DNA from 4 places in the Edaphobacter sp. FHG110511_03 genome. Region 3 is predicted to be linked to each of the others. Evidence: riboswitches for the same ligand, from Rfam matches in the RefSeq annotation. Region 3 holds a riboswitch; each other region holds the start of a gene.
The links. A riboswitch is a leader RNA that binds a small molecule or an ion and turns the genes downstream of it on or off. The one in region 3 is predicted to bind cobalamin.

Region 1 (3,484 bases), on a different contig from region 3:
TATTCGGTCCTCGCAACACCTCAATGCGGTCAATTGCTACCGTGGAGATGTTGGCGAACTCTGTTGCTCCACCGATATCGTTTGCAGGAACGCCGTCTATAAGAACCTTCGCAGTGTTCGTCGCTCCGCCGCGGATGGAAACGCCACTTGTCCCGCCGCTCTGCCCGGTCTGCGTAACTTGTACCCCTGGGACATACCGCAAGGGTTCCTGAATGTCGTTCGAGTGGGGAAACTGCGCTGAGGTCAGGACGGTAACCGGGGCCGAAACCTGTGCCAAAGGTGTCGGTGTCCCTGTAGCCGTGACCGTAATCGCCTCAGTCAGCGTCGGTGTCGAAAGCGTTAGGTCCAGGCGGAGATCGCTATTGGTAACGAACAATCGTAGCGGCGTAGTCGTGGTATTGAAGGACTTCGCATGAGTTCGCAACTGAAATTGCCCAGGCTTAGGGACCCTGACTTGATATAGTCCGTCTGAACCCGCATGGACTGTTAACACAACGGAACCGTTTTGATCGAGAAGCTCGACAGAGGCATTCGGCACATTCGCACCGAGTGGATCTTTGACGAATCCATGTGCGGTACAACAGACATCAACGAAATTGCTGCGAGTCTGTATGGTCTGCGCACTGGCAGTTTTGATCTGCTGCACAAGATCAAGGTGAAGAATCAGCACAAATAGTCCAAGATGACAATCAATACGTCTGTACACCGGTTCCCCTCGAAAATGCTCCTAGCGGAGAGGTTGATATCCCACCTTGTATGTCGCCCGTCTCAAGCCGTCTTTCTCGACGTGAGATGGCTGCTTCGACAAAATGCTCAGCAACTGTAGGATTGGAAAGAAAATGGAGATGGATGTAGCTAGCCAATAGATTTGCGCTGGAGACGCCGAAGCCTTCTCGCTCCAGTCGTGCAGAGAGCGAATAGCTGACCCGGTAATTGCTCGATAGACCGTGTGTTGCAGCCATTTGAGAGTAATGAAAACTATGACCACGAATGGTTGTGCCTGCCGGTCCGAGCAAGCAATCTTGTGTGAATGCGACGGTAACGTAACCAAAGCTTTTGAGATGAGGGGTCATCTCGACGCGGCATGGCAAGACTCCAGACATTTCATGGAGGGTGCCATCTTTCGTGGTTAACGCTGCGGCGAGATACATCATGCCGCCACACTCTGCATATATGGGACGTTGGGACTTTGCGAACTCGCGAATCGCAGCGAGCATTGTCGTATTGCCGCTTAGCTCTTTTGCATAGAGTTCAGGATATCCGCCACCCAAATAGAGCCCATCCAGCATCGGCGGCAGATCGGAATCGTGCAAAGGGCTGAACTTCACAATTTCAGCTCCCTGTTCGCGTAGAAGATCCAGATTATCCTCGTAATAAAAGCTGAAAGCAGGATCGAACGCCACGCCGATACGTGCTCTTACTTCCGTTCTGGCCTGGGGCATAGAGTCGGATTTCAGATCAAGCCTACATTGCAGAGAGAGAAGCCAATCGAGAGATAGGTGGCTCTCGGCTGCGCTGGCGAGTTTGGTAAATTGGCATGTCGACTCTTCGTCTTGCGATTCCTCTGCGGTACGAAGACCGAGATGTCGCTCTGGAATTGAGATAGCGGATTCTCTTGGCAGCCATCCGAGTATTGGCGTTCTGCATCGATCGAGAATTGCCGCTTCGAGCAATCGAAAATGATGCTCGCTCCCAACGCGGTTGAGGATAATCCCAGCAAATCGCAGTTCCGGATCAAACATCTCAAAACCAAGGACGACGGCAGCGATGCTTTGAGCCGATTTGCTTGCGTCAACGACCAGCACAATTGGCAGTTTAAGGAGGCTGGCAATCTCGGCGCTGCTTCCTTTTCCAGTCCCATTCTTCCCATCAAACAAGCCCATCATTCCTTCGACGACAAGGACATCCGCACCCTGCGAAGCGCGTCGCAGGATATTGCGATTGTTCTCGGAGCTCAGCATCCAGGTATCCAGGTTGCGTGATCTTCGCCCAGCAATGCGGGTATGATGCCCAGCATCTAAGAAGTCTGGACCACCTTTGAACAGTTGGACCACGTGCCCCCGGCCACGCAATGCGGCCGTGATGGCCAATGTGACAGTAGTTTTGCCGACGCCGCTGGATGTCCCCGCAACGAGAAATCCTGTCATAGCTGCGCGTCTCCTTTTAGCACTAACGGCAGCCCGGCGATCATAAAGAGGACGTTATCCGCAAGCACCGCCACTCTCTGATTGATCTCGCCGACGAGATCTCGAAATCGACGGCCTGAAGCGTACGCTGGAACGACGCCACTTCCTACCTCGTTTGAGACAAGAATGATATTGCATGGGGCGTGGCTAAGAGCGCCACATAAGGCGTCGATTTCTGTATGGGTTGCGGTAGTGTTGTCACCGAAGCGCTCAAGTATATTTGCAGCGAAGATAGTAAGACAGTCGATCAGGATGACTTGCGACGACTCATCCGGCGCTGACAAAACCCTCGCGAGGCCAACGGGCTCTTCTATGGTCTTCCAATGAATTGGGCGTTCCGATTGATGGCGATCGATCTTGGATTGCATTTCGGGGTCGTCCCGAACCTCAGCAGTGGCCACAAATGTGACATTGTCTGCACGTTCTGCGAGTCGTTGCGCATAACCACTTTTGCCGCTGCGAACACCACCGAGAACAAGCGTCACCATCATGCAACTCCCTAGCCTGTGCTGAGATTAGCGAAGGAGACAACGGTTCCCGAAGTGACCAGATGAACCACTGCGACCTCGTCTCCCCGCGGAGGCGTGTGCGATCTTTCCTGGCAGGTCTTCGGACTTACAGGCTTCCTACTGGCTCAGCTTCCCAGTCCACGTCGGACCAGTGCATTATTGAGCGTTCGTTCCTGAATACCGCTGCGGGGCAGTTCCGGATTCTCACCGGATTCCCATTTTCACCCTAGAGTCAGGGCACCTGGAATTGATTGGAGTCTATCATCCTCCTCGTCTCCGCGGCTTAGTGCTACCACATACTTTTCATTAGGCTCTTGGCCTCTAATGGAACACCCACTGAACGTATGCACCAAAAGCCGTTGCCAAAACGAATGTCCGTCATTGTGAGCGGAGAAACTTCTAAGCGCAGAAATGACTGATGCGGAGAGCCTTGCATCGCATACACCACTGCTGCCCGAATAACAGACCCATGCGTCACAGCAACGACGGAACCAGCACCTCGTTGCCTGTCGAGCCAAGCTCCGACTCTTGTCATTAGTTTGTAAAAAGATTCGCCTTCGTGTGGTGCTGCGCGAATGTCGTTCAGCCAATCAATCAGACTTTGAACCTCTTCCGATTGCAGTTCTTCTAGAGAACGGCCATGCCATCGTCCGAAATCGCAATCTCGAAGTTCTGAATCATCTATCGCGTTCAATCCTAGAGCGTCCGATGTCTGTCGTGTCCGAAGTTCTGGAGCCACGAATACCTTGATATCTCTTGACACTCTCCGAGGTACGGGTGCAAGCTCCC
Region 2 (3,484 bases), on a different contig from region 3:
GATTGCCGATGCGAACGGCGCGAGAGAAGCCGATGATGGGTTCGTAGGGGCTGGTGCCCGGGATGTTGGTACGGGTCATGGAAGGATTGTAATGGTGCCGAGCAGCGTACCTTGCAGGGTGGCTCGGGATCGTGGCATTTCATGCGAGGCTTGAAGTTGTGTAGCATTGCCTTGACGATGGATGAAGAGAAGAAAAGCTGCTGCACGCCTTCTGCAGACCGCGCAGAAAAGCTCACAAACGAGTCTGCGATTCTGGCCAATCCATTGCAGGAAAGCTCCAGCGCCGGCATGATTGTGCTGCCCGGTGGACGTTTCAAGATGGGCACGGATTATGCCCTCGGCTTTTCTGCGGATGGGGAAGGCCCGGTCCGCTTCGTGGTCCTGCCACCCTTTTCGATCGACATCACGCCCGTTACCAACGCGCAGTACGCAGAGTTCATCCAGGCCACGGGATATATCACCGAGGCGGAGCGATACGACTGGTCCTTCGTCTTCTGGGCACATATTCCCAAAGAGCGTTTCAAGCAGCTTGTCGCAGACACTGTCGCCCAGGCGCAGTGGTGGTGCAAGGTATACAAAGCGAAGTGGGATGCTCCGGAGGGCCCAGGCAGTCATCTTCGCGGCCGTGAGGATCATCCTGTGGTTCATGTCTCCTACTCGGACGCAGAGGCTTATGCCGCGTGGGCGGGCAAACAGCTGCCTACGGAAGCAGAGTGGGAATACGCTGCTCGCGGCGGGTTGGAGCAGAGGCTGTTTCCGTGGGGAGACGAACTTGAACCCGAAGGCAAACACCTTTGCAACGTATGGCAGGGAGAGTTTCCTTCGCAGGATACGGCGGAAGATGGATATGCGGGATCGTGCCCGGTCAGGGCGTTTCCTCCAAACGGATATGGTCTTTACTCCATGGTCGGAAATGTGTGGGAGTGGACCCAGGACTGGTTTGGGGTTAACCATCCAAAGCATGAGACGACTAACCCGAGAGGCCCGGTGCGTGGCACGGAAAAGGTCACCAAGGGAGGCAGCTTTCTTTGCCATGCGAGCTACTGCAATCGCTATCGCGTGGCCGCCAGAACCAGGAATACGCCGGACAGCTCGACCAGCAACATGGGCTTTCGCTGCGTGCGGCGCGGCTAGAGTTTCTTCCTCATTTCCACATGATGGCCCCAATATATAGACGTTGACCCGCCGTATAGCCCTTGTTATAGTGAGTGAACTTCACGGTGTTCTGGCCCTCGTGGTCAGGACTGAAAAGGGAATCCGGTGCGAATCCGGAACTGCCCCGCAGCGGTAAGCAGGAACGAACGCTTCGATATGGCACTGGCTGAAAAGCTGGGAAGCCGAAGCAAGTAGGGAGCCTGCAGAGTCCGAAGACCTGCCGGAAGCGCGTGCCGAAAGGCACGAATTTCACACGCCTTCGAGGGGAAGGTGCGGTGGCCGCGTCCGGTTTGTGCAGACGTCCTCCGCTTCCTCCGCTCTGGGCAAGAGGAGACTCCCCATGGCGGCACAAGCGACGCTGACAGAACTGGACCCGAACTTTCCCTCGGCCGAATCGATTCCACAGATGCAGGTGCGCAAACGAAGTGGCGCGCTTGAGCCAGTGGATGTGAACAAGATTGTGCGAGCCGTGCAGCGATGCTGCCAGGGGCTGGCACATGTGGACGCGATTCGCGTTGCGAGCAAAACGATTGGCGGGTTGTTTGACGGGGCCTCGACTCGTGAGCTGGACTCGATCTCGATCCAGACAGCGGCGGCGTTGATTGCAGAGGAGCCGGAATACTCCCGGCTGGCAGCGCGTCTGTTGCTGGCGACCATTGAGAAGGAGGTTGCGGGGCAGAATATCTATTCGTTCTCGCAGTCGATAGAAGTTGGCCATCGCGAAGGAGTGGTTTCGAAGGATGCGGCGGAGTTTGTCGCAGGCAATGCGCGCAAGCTGAACAGCGCGATTGACGATCGCTTCTCCGATCGATTCGAGTACTTCGGACTTCGCACGGTCTACGATCGCTATCTTCTGCGCCATCCCATCACGCGGCAGGTGATTGAGACGCCTCAGTACTTCTTTATGAGGGTGTCGGCGGGCCTGTCGACGCGGGTGGGAGAGGCAGTGGATTTTTATCGTCTGCTGGCCTCGCACGATTATCTGCCGAGCTCGCCGACCTTGTTCAACAGCGGAACGAAACATTCGCAGATGTCGTCGTGCTATCTGCTGGATTCGCCGAAGGACTCGCTGGAGTCGATCTATGACGCCTACAAGCAGATTGCGCTGCTGTCGAAGTTTTCCGGCGGTATCGGGCTGGCCTTTCACCGGGTACGCTCGGAGGGCTCGCTGATTTGGGCGACGAATGGCCTGTCGAATGGGATTGTGCCGTGGCTGCGCACGCTGGATGCCTCGGTGGCAGCTGTAAACCAGGGCGGCAAGCGCAAGGGGGCCTGCTGCGTCTATCTGGAGCCGTGGCATGCCGATGTGGAGTCGTTCCTCGAGATGCGCGACAACACCGGCGATCAGGCACGAAGGACCTACAACCTGAATCTAGCGAACTGGATTCCCGACTTGTTCATGCGGCGCGTGGATGAGGATGGAGTGTGGTCGTTGTTCGACCCCAAAGTCGTACCACAATTTCCGGATTTGTACGGGGAAGACTTCGACCGGGCGTATGAGCAGGCTGAAGAGCAGAAGAAATATGTGAGGCAGGTGAAGGCGCGTGATCTTTATGCGCGCATGATGCGCACGCTGGCCGAGACTGGAAATGGATGGATGGTCTTCAAAGATGCGTGCAATCGGAAGTGCAATCAGACCGGAAGGCCTGAGAATGTCGTTCACCTTTCGAATCTCTGCACGGAGATCACGGAGGTGACTTCTTCGGCGGAGACAGCGGTGTGCAATCTAGGCTCGATCAATCTCGCCCGGCATGTAAACGAAGGGGTGTTCGATTTCGAGAAGCTGGCTGCTACGGTGCGCCACGCTGTGCCGATGCTGGATCGGGTGATCGACATCAACTACTACCCCGTCTCCCAGGCGGCAGTGGCAAACAGCCGCTGGCGTCCCGTGGGGCTTGGAGTGATGGGCCTGCAGGATGTCTTCTTCCAGCTGCGAATTGCGTTCGATTCGCCGGAGGCGAGAAGACTGTCGGCAAAGATCCAGGAAGAGGTCTACTTCCATGCCCTGACCGTCTCCTGCGAGCTGGCTGAGCAGAACGGACCGCATGCGGCGTTCGCGGAGTCTCGCGCCGCGCAGGGGGAGTTTCAATTCGACCTGTGGGGTGGGACGCCCGAGAACGGTGAGCGCTGGGAGCAGCTGCGGGAGCGCATTCGCAAGACAGGGCTTCGGAACTCGCTGATGATTGCGATTGCTCCAACGGCAACGATCGCCTCCATCGCGGGGTGCTACGAGTGCATCGAGCCTCAGATCTCCAATCTGTTCAAGCGGGAGACGCTTTCGGGGGAGTTCATGCAGATCAACCGCTACCTCGTCCAGGAGCTGAAGCAG
Region 3 (3,484 bases):
ACTGGAAGTTGGTCCGCTTCGTCTTGTCGAAGCTGAAAGAGCTGTTGGAGGAGCCGCGCTCGTCCTCATACCGGAAGCCGAAGAGGCCGATGAAGTGTGGCGAGAAGGTGTAGTCCGACTGGAAGTAAAGCTCATCGCGCAACGAAGCGAGATCGTTAGGCGCTGGGTAAGCTCCGGGGTAATTGATGGCGGCGCGCCCGGAAGCAGAGTAGCCGTTGGCTCCGCGAATCGTGACCGCATTGCCGAAGTAGGCCACGTCTCCAAACTGGTCGTAAGTCAGCAACTCACCCACCGGGTAGAACTGGACCAGCTGTTCGCGTTTCCGGGCGATGCCATAGCGAACAAGGTTATGCCAGTTGTGGAAACGGTTCTCGATCGTAGCGCCGGAGTACAGGTCCTGGTCAGCCTGCTTGCCCACCGCTGAGATTCCAAAGAAATCGTGCGCGTTGGGAACACCTGTTGCCGAGACGGCATTGCGGATGGTGAAGCGCAGAGGCGTATTGGCAGTGATGTTGTAGCCGATATTGGCCGCACTGGTCGACGCGTGATACCGATATAACGGCAGAGCGTTCGAGGAGTCGAAGCGCGAGAAGGCTCCATAGTAATCGAGGCGGCTATGCGCTCCGCCTACGGTGACCTCGTTGCGCCAGGTGTGAAAGTTTCCCGCGTCTCCCGTGTAGTTGAGGATAGGACGCAGGGTGGCTCCGCGGGGCGTGGTGAAGTTGACCACGGAGGCGCCGGCGTCCGAACCATAGAGAACGCTGTTGGGTCCGCGATACAGCTCGAAGCCATCGAGAGCGGTGGAGGAGACGGTGCCGAAGTCGAAGCGGCCGCCGATATCCTCCGAGGTAACGCCGTCGATCATCACTTTATTGGCGTCGGAGTTTCCGCCGCGCACGAAGAGCGATCCGACGCCGCCGTACTGCCCCGTCTGCACGGCAGTGACACCTGGAGACTGGCGCAGGTCGTCGACAACGCCCACGCGTGTTTGCAGCGCGGAAAACGGGACGAGGTTGATGGCCGAACTTGCCTGCTGGATGGGCGTGGGGATTCCGGTGGCGGTAACGGTGATCTGCGCGGTGACCGCGGCGATCTCGAGGGTCACGTTGCGGTTGACGACGTCGGTACGTCCACCGTAGAAGCTCTGCCCGATGCCTGGCGTGAAGGTAGCCGCAGAGGTGAGCAGGAGAAAGCGGCCGGAGCCGGTGCTGCGAATCTCGAACGAGCCATCGGCAGCGCTGAGACCGGAGCCGGCCACGTTCTTGCCCTGGATCAACTGAACCCGTGCCCCGGCAACAGCAGCTCCAAGCGGATCGGTAACGGTTCCGCGAACAATGACTGCCTGGGAGGAGAGCGTGACGAAGGAAAGAATCGCCAGAACGGAGAGCAGGCGGAAGACGTGTGAAGCCGCAAACGAACGCGCGGGTGCGTGCATGAAGATTAACTCCTCGTTCCCCCGTCGGAAACGTGGCTGGTGTGCGACAACGGAACCGGTCTCCTGACTGTCGCGTTTCATTCTGCCGGTTGCGGCTATTCCCTTCCCGAGGATTTGTCAGTGGGAGTGAGCCAGACAGTATTCACATTCGCGAAAGTGCGAGCGTGCGCGAATCACAGTTGCGGGGCAGTGGCGGACTCTCACCGCGCTTCCCGAGCATTTCGTTGCGGTACAAGGTGGAGTTAAACGGCCCACACGAGCATAGAGGTGCCGGGCCGAAAGCTACAGCGTATTTCCAGTGTGCGGTATGGATGAGGATGAAGTCAAAAAATCATGCCTTCGCCTGGGCCTTCAATCCTAGCTCTTTCATGACCATCTGAAGATCCTTCCAGGCCTCGCCCTTCTGGCGCGGATCCCGGAGCAGAAAGGCTGGGTGGTAGGTCACGACGAGTTTTGCGCCACGGCAGCCATGCCAACGGCCGCGCAGCCCGCTCAGCGATTGCTTCACCCCAAGCAGGTAAGTCGCCGCAGTTGAGCCCAGCGCAACGATGATCTCGGGCTGCACCACATCAATCTGCCTCAGGAGAAATTGCGAGCAGGTATTTGCCTCCACCGGCTCCGGAACGCGGTTGCCCGGCGGCCTGCACTTCACGATATTCGCGATATAAACCTGCTCACGCTTCAGTCCCATCGCGGAGATCATGTTGTTCAGAAGCTGACCCGCCTTGCCGACAAACGGAAGCCCCTGTGTGTCCTCGTCCGCCCCTGGGCCCTCGCCCACGAACATCAGGCGAGCGTTCGGGTCTCCGTCGGCGAATACGATCTTGCGCCGCCCGGCATAGGCCAGCGGGCACCGCGTACAGTCGCCGATATCTTCGCGGATCGCCTCTAGTGCGCTGGGCTTCTGGGCGGCTGCGAGGCGCACCTCAGGCAGAGGCGCAAGATTGTCGAAACTTACTAACTTGGGAATCTCAGGCTCCGAAAACTCTCTCTTGGGCGGGGCAGGTACAGCGACCGGCTCCCTGGGAACGGTTGCCACAGGCTGCGGACGGGATGGCTGTGCCACCGCCGCGTTAATCTCTCTCGCCGGAGCCGCAACGGTTTCAGCAACCGCCGTCACCGAAGCCAAATCCGCCTCGACGACAGGCTCCCCTCGACGATAAAGATCGTACACACCCAGGTCGCGCAGGTACTCGACATAGGCCCGCAACTGCTGCTCAGCTTCTCCTGCCATAGATCTATGCTATCGCGTGTCGAAGGGAGTCAGGCCCTAGTGCAGCTGCGGATTTGAAGTCGCGGGGCGCTGGGGCAGAACATACTTTACATAGCCCTGCCTGATCTCGTCCTGCGCCACCTGGCAGGCTTTGGTCGATTTGGCAACAATCAGCGGAGGGGCGCCCGACTGCAGCTGCCGTGCCCGGCGTGCAGCGCCCTTCACCAGACTGTACTTATTGTGGAATGGACTTTGATCCGTCATGGGTGGTCCCCCTTGTCGTTTGAATGTATCGCAGCTCCGCAAAATGTACATCAAAAATTCACGGTGGAAATCTGGATCTTACTCTCCAAAAGATTCTAGAACGGCCCTCAGTTTGGGTGAGGCAGCGTCGGTCCGGCAGCTTTTCGCCAACTCCGCGCACTCCGCATCTCCACGCTCCGAGAGAACGATTGCGCGCATCTCCGCCACGGCATTCTCCAGAACATCGTTGACCAGAGCGTATTGATAGTCCCAGACCTGCTTGATCTCTCCCCGGGCTCCGGCCAGCCGCTTCTGAATCACGGCTTCATCGGTTACTTTCTCCGCCGCGCTCCGGTTCTTTAGCCGCTTCTCAAGGATCTGCGGACTCGGTGGAAGGATGAAGATCGAAACCGCCTGAGGCGTCTTCTTCATCACCTGCAGCGCGCCCTGAACATCGATGTCGAGAAGCAGGTCTTTGCCAAGATCCCGGGCATGACGAAGCGCCGAGACTGCCGTTCCATAGTAGTTGCCGAAGACCTCCGCCCATTCCAGAAAGTCCTCCGCAGCGACCATTCGCTCAAACTCTTTGCGCG
Region 4 (3,484 bases), on a different contig from region 3:
AAAGCAGCGAGGCTAGATAAGGGCCGCTTACATTGCCGGTAAGCTCCCCGGCAAAGTTGCCAGAGCGCTCGTCCAGGGTCGGCACCGAGATGTTACCTGCGGAGACGCCTTGTGTCTTGCGAGTTCCCTGATAGTCGGAAAAGAAGAGGAGATTAGCTCGCATAATAGGACCGCCAACCGGTCCGCCGAGTGCGACGCCGAACTGATCTTGCTTAAATTCCGGGCGAGTGAGATCAAAGTACCCTCTCGCGTCGAGCGCCGTATTACGGAAGAACTCGAAAACCTTTCCATGAAGTTGGCCGCTACCCGATTTGGTCACAACCGTGACCATGCCTCCGTTGTAGTTGCCATACTCCGGATCGAAGTTGTTGGTCAAAACTCGGAATTGTTCAATAGAGTCGAGGTCTGGGACGACTGAGGTTCCTCCGTTCATGTGCTCCCGGACATCTACACCGTTCACTATGAAGCCGTTGGAGGATTCCCTCTGACCGTTGATCGACACGTTCCCAGGAGAGATGCCACCTGTAACTCCTGCCATAATGACAGCGTTCGGAAGCAACGTTGAGATGGGTGAAACCCCAGGCTGGATCGAAAGCAGATCGGTGTAGCTTCTTCCGTTTAGCGGTAGCGCTGTCATCTGATCACGCGAGACGACCTCTCCAAGATGAGTTGCCGCAGTTTCAACCTGAATACCCGTCTCGGTGCTAACTGTCACAGTATCGGATAAATTACCGATCGTGAGAACTACATCCACGCGGATAACCGAGTCGGTGTCCACGTTTAGGTTGGTTTTTCGTTGCGGAGAGAACCCGTCCACGGAGATAGTCAAATCGTAGTGTCCGATCGATAGGTTCGGAAAGGAATAGAGACCCTGAGCGTTTGTTACAGTCTGGTAGGTTGTCTGTTGGCCGGTATTTGACCAGCTTGAGACCTGCTCCATGGACAACCGCACCACTGGGGTCGGTCACCATGCCTGAGATGCTTCCACCAGTTGCTGCCGAAAGTCTAACTGTCAGAGTAAGGCAGAAGAGAAAGCTGATGGATGCGAGAACTCGCCGGGCTAAACCGAATGAGACCTCGAACTTCAAGAACCGCATATGCACCTCAAATCGCAGGAACGACGAGGCAGGATGGCTCCGGATAGATGAGCGATCAGCCCCGTTTCCTCGCGGGGTAGAATCACAAAACTCATCTCAGGTAGGTCTCCTGACTTACAGGCAAGCTTATGCTGCCAGCTCTAAAAACTTTCGCCTTCCCCGATCATCGAGTGGCTTGTGAAAGTCCGTTCCTGATTACAGTGGCGGGACCGTGCCGGACTTGCACCGGCTTCCCTGTTATGTCCTTGCGGACACCCAAGATGCGTTATTCATCCTAGGCTATCACGATTACAATTGCGGTCTTGTCGACAGAGAGTTGCGTTGCACTAGCATCTCTCATCGCGAATCAATCGATCCAATTGCGCACGACACGGAGCGGATGGAAATGTGGAAATCACAAAGCCGATTTCGCAAATCTCCACCGCACGACGACGAGGCTATACTGACATTTCTAATTTCAGGTTCGAGCTAATGCCTCTTCGTTTTATGCATGCACGTGATGGCTCTGGAGCCAATGAGGTTGGCGCGTGAGGCCGGCGGATCAAAACCCTGTTCATGATGCCTACTATTAATGGCTACGAGGCAACGCAGGACTGTGGCCTATTGCGCCTACGGAATCATCCCGCAATCAAACATTTTGTTTGCAATCGGCGCGGCGATCTTGTTGATGAAGGTGGTCCGTAGTTGTGGATCGCTCTTCAGGAATGCGATGGCCTTCTGCTCTTCCGCAGACGGTTGCGTCTTTGCCGCCTTTTGCTCTTTCAACTGCGCGCAGGGAGTAGTCTCGTACTTCTGAATCACTTTTGCTGCTACTTTATCCAGAATCGGGTGCTGTTCCTGAGCGAGCATTCCGCTGGTATGAGCCGATGCGAACGTCAAAACCACAAGAACCGCGATGCTGAGGAAATGAATGAGCTTCACCATACAGTTCACCTTTTTCATTTGAATTTTTGAAGATGTCCGTGGCCCCAGCAGGTCGGTTAACTCGCTCCTTCAGTCAAAGTTTAACCTGAACCTTGTGGCATACACATTAGGCGCGAAGAGGTTCCTTGGCAAGCCTCAGTTTCGCGCTACCGTGATCGTGGATATCCAGTGCAAGCATTTGAGGAGGGCTCCGCAACGAGTCTACTCTCTCACTTTGAGGACGCTTATCAGACGATGGCCCTCGTCGAAGCACCCAATACTTCAAACAAGAAGCACGCGGATCCGGTCTCGTACACGGAATAGACTTTGCTCAAAGAGAGCCTATACGGGTTCGATTTGTACTTCACCATATAGCCTTCTGTGCCCATCAAGAAAAAGCACCCATGTATTTACTCTGTCTTGCTCTTGATGAAGGGCTCGTAACGGCGTCCAGCGCGTTGAACGAAGGACGCACTCATGATCTTTCCACTCGATCAGAAGGTGAATTTCGCTCCCATCTGAAGCTGTCGTGCTGTACTCGCAGTACCGGTCACTCGACCAAAATTTGCGTCGCCAAATCTTCCGTCCGGGGTATCAAGCGTGGGATGGTTGAAGACATTGAACGCCTCGCCTCTAAGCTCCAGCTGATAGCGCTCTCCAAACGGGAACTTTCGGAATATCGAAGTGTCCAGGTTCCAATATCCCGCAGAACGTAACGAATTGCGTCCAGCGGTACCGAAGGTATAAATCGGAGGAGCGGCATAGGCAGCAGTATTGAAGAACTCACTCGCCGTCCGGTGGATATTGTTGGGGTCGCCAACGACATTCGCTGTCATATATCCGCTGTTTCCGTTACCAGTGTTTGCGCTGTCTCCACCGATGCTCGGCGTGAAGGGCAGTCCCGACCTGGCTAGAAAGATGTTGTTCAGCTGCCAGTTACCAAGAATGTAATCAAGCGGGCTGCTACCGGTACTGAATGTCTTTCCCTTACCAAGTGGCACAGAATACAGTGTGCTGATCGAAAGGACATTTGTTAGATCATTACCGGATACAGACCTGCTTCCTGCCTTATCTGGATGATATGGATCTTGCGGAACACCACCCTCCACACCAAAAAATCCATCTCCACCGGTATTGATGGATTTTGACCACGTATACGCCACAGAGTAGGAGAAATCGTTTGTGAAGCGTCTTTCTACTGACAGCTGTAGTGCGTTGTAGTTGCTGGTTCCAGTGCTACGGTCCCAATAGGTGGGAGCGATATAAGGATAAGGAGACCGTAAGCGCGGGTTACCAGGCCCTGGAGTAGGCGCTGTATTGTAAAAGCCACCTACATCCAGCCGATGCCCCGACGATCCAACGTAGTTCAGTGTTATGGTGGTCGCCTGTCCCATCTGGCGCGCTATCCCGAAATTGTATTGCTCGGAGTATGCATTTTTTATGTGTGGATCGTAAAAGAACCCAACTTGTTCAAACGGCGTCGG

Region 1: it holds a riboswitch for cobalamin, as region 3 does, so the genes downstream of both, cobU (bifunctional adenosylcobinamide kinase/adenosylcobinamide-phosphate guanylyltransferase) here and AC5S26_RS19445 (TonB-dependent receptor) in region 3, are expected to answer to the same signal.
Region 2: it holds a riboswitch for cobalamin, as region 3 does, so the genes downstream of both, AC5S26_RS20075 (ribonucleoside-diphosphate reductase subunit alpha) here and AC5S26_RS19445 (TonB-dependent receptor) in region 3, are expected to answer to the same signal.
Region 4: it holds a riboswitch for cobalamin, as region 3 does, so the genes downstream of both, AC5S26_RS00040 (carboxypeptidase-like regulatory domain-containing protein) here and AC5S26_RS19445 (TonB-dependent receptor) in region 3, are expected to answer to the same signal.

Annotation. Positions count from the first base shown of each region.
Region 1 covers NZ_JBZYWL010000001.1:53,004-56,487, forward strand. The annotation lists gene AC5S26_RS00185 (TonB-dependent receptor) at 1-538, opposite strand, end outside; gene AC5S26_RS00190 (hypothetical protein) at 506-676, shown strand; gene AC5S26_RS00195 (cobyrinic acid a,c-diamide synthase CobB) at 690-2,147, opposite strand; gene cobU (bifunctional adenosylcobinamide kinase/adenosylcobinamide-phosphate guanylyltransferase) at 2,144-2,677, opposite strand; cobalamin riboswitch at 2,771-2,955, opposite strand; gene AC5S26_RS00205 (histidine phosphatase family protein) at 2,985-3,484, opposite strand, start outside.
Region 2 covers NZ_JBZYWL010000005.1:78,579-82,062, reverse strand. The annotation lists gene AC5S26_RS20085 (RidA family protein) at 1-79, opposite strand, end outside; gene AC5S26_RS20080 (formylglycine-generating enzyme family protein) at 178-1,134, shown strand; cobalamin riboswitch at 1,201-1,394, shown strand; gene AC5S26_RS20075 (ribonucleoside-diphosphate reductase subunit alpha) at 1,496-3,484, shown strand, end outside.
Region 3 covers NZ_JBZYWL010000004.1:618,462-621,945, reverse strand. The annotation lists gene AC5S26_RS19445 (TonB-dependent receptor) at 1-1,435, opposite strand, end outside; cobalamin riboswitch at 1,472-1,674, opposite strand; gene AC5S26_RS19440 (uracil-DNA glycosylase) at 1,767-2,669, opposite strand; gene rpoZ (DNA-directed RNA polymerase subunit omega) at 2,706-2,912, opposite strand; gene gmk (guanylate kinase) at 2,991-3,484, opposite strand, start outside.
Region 4 covers NZ_JBZYWL010000001.1:12,106-15,589, forward strand. The annotation lists gene AC5S26_RS00040 (carboxypeptidase-like regulatory domain-containing protein) at 1-940, opposite strand, end outside; cobalamin riboswitch at 1,180-1,371, opposite strand; gene AC5S26_RS00045 (hypothetical protein) at 1,707-2,021, opposite strand; gene AC5S26_RS00050 (TonB-dependent receptor) at 2,495-3,484, opposite strand, start outside.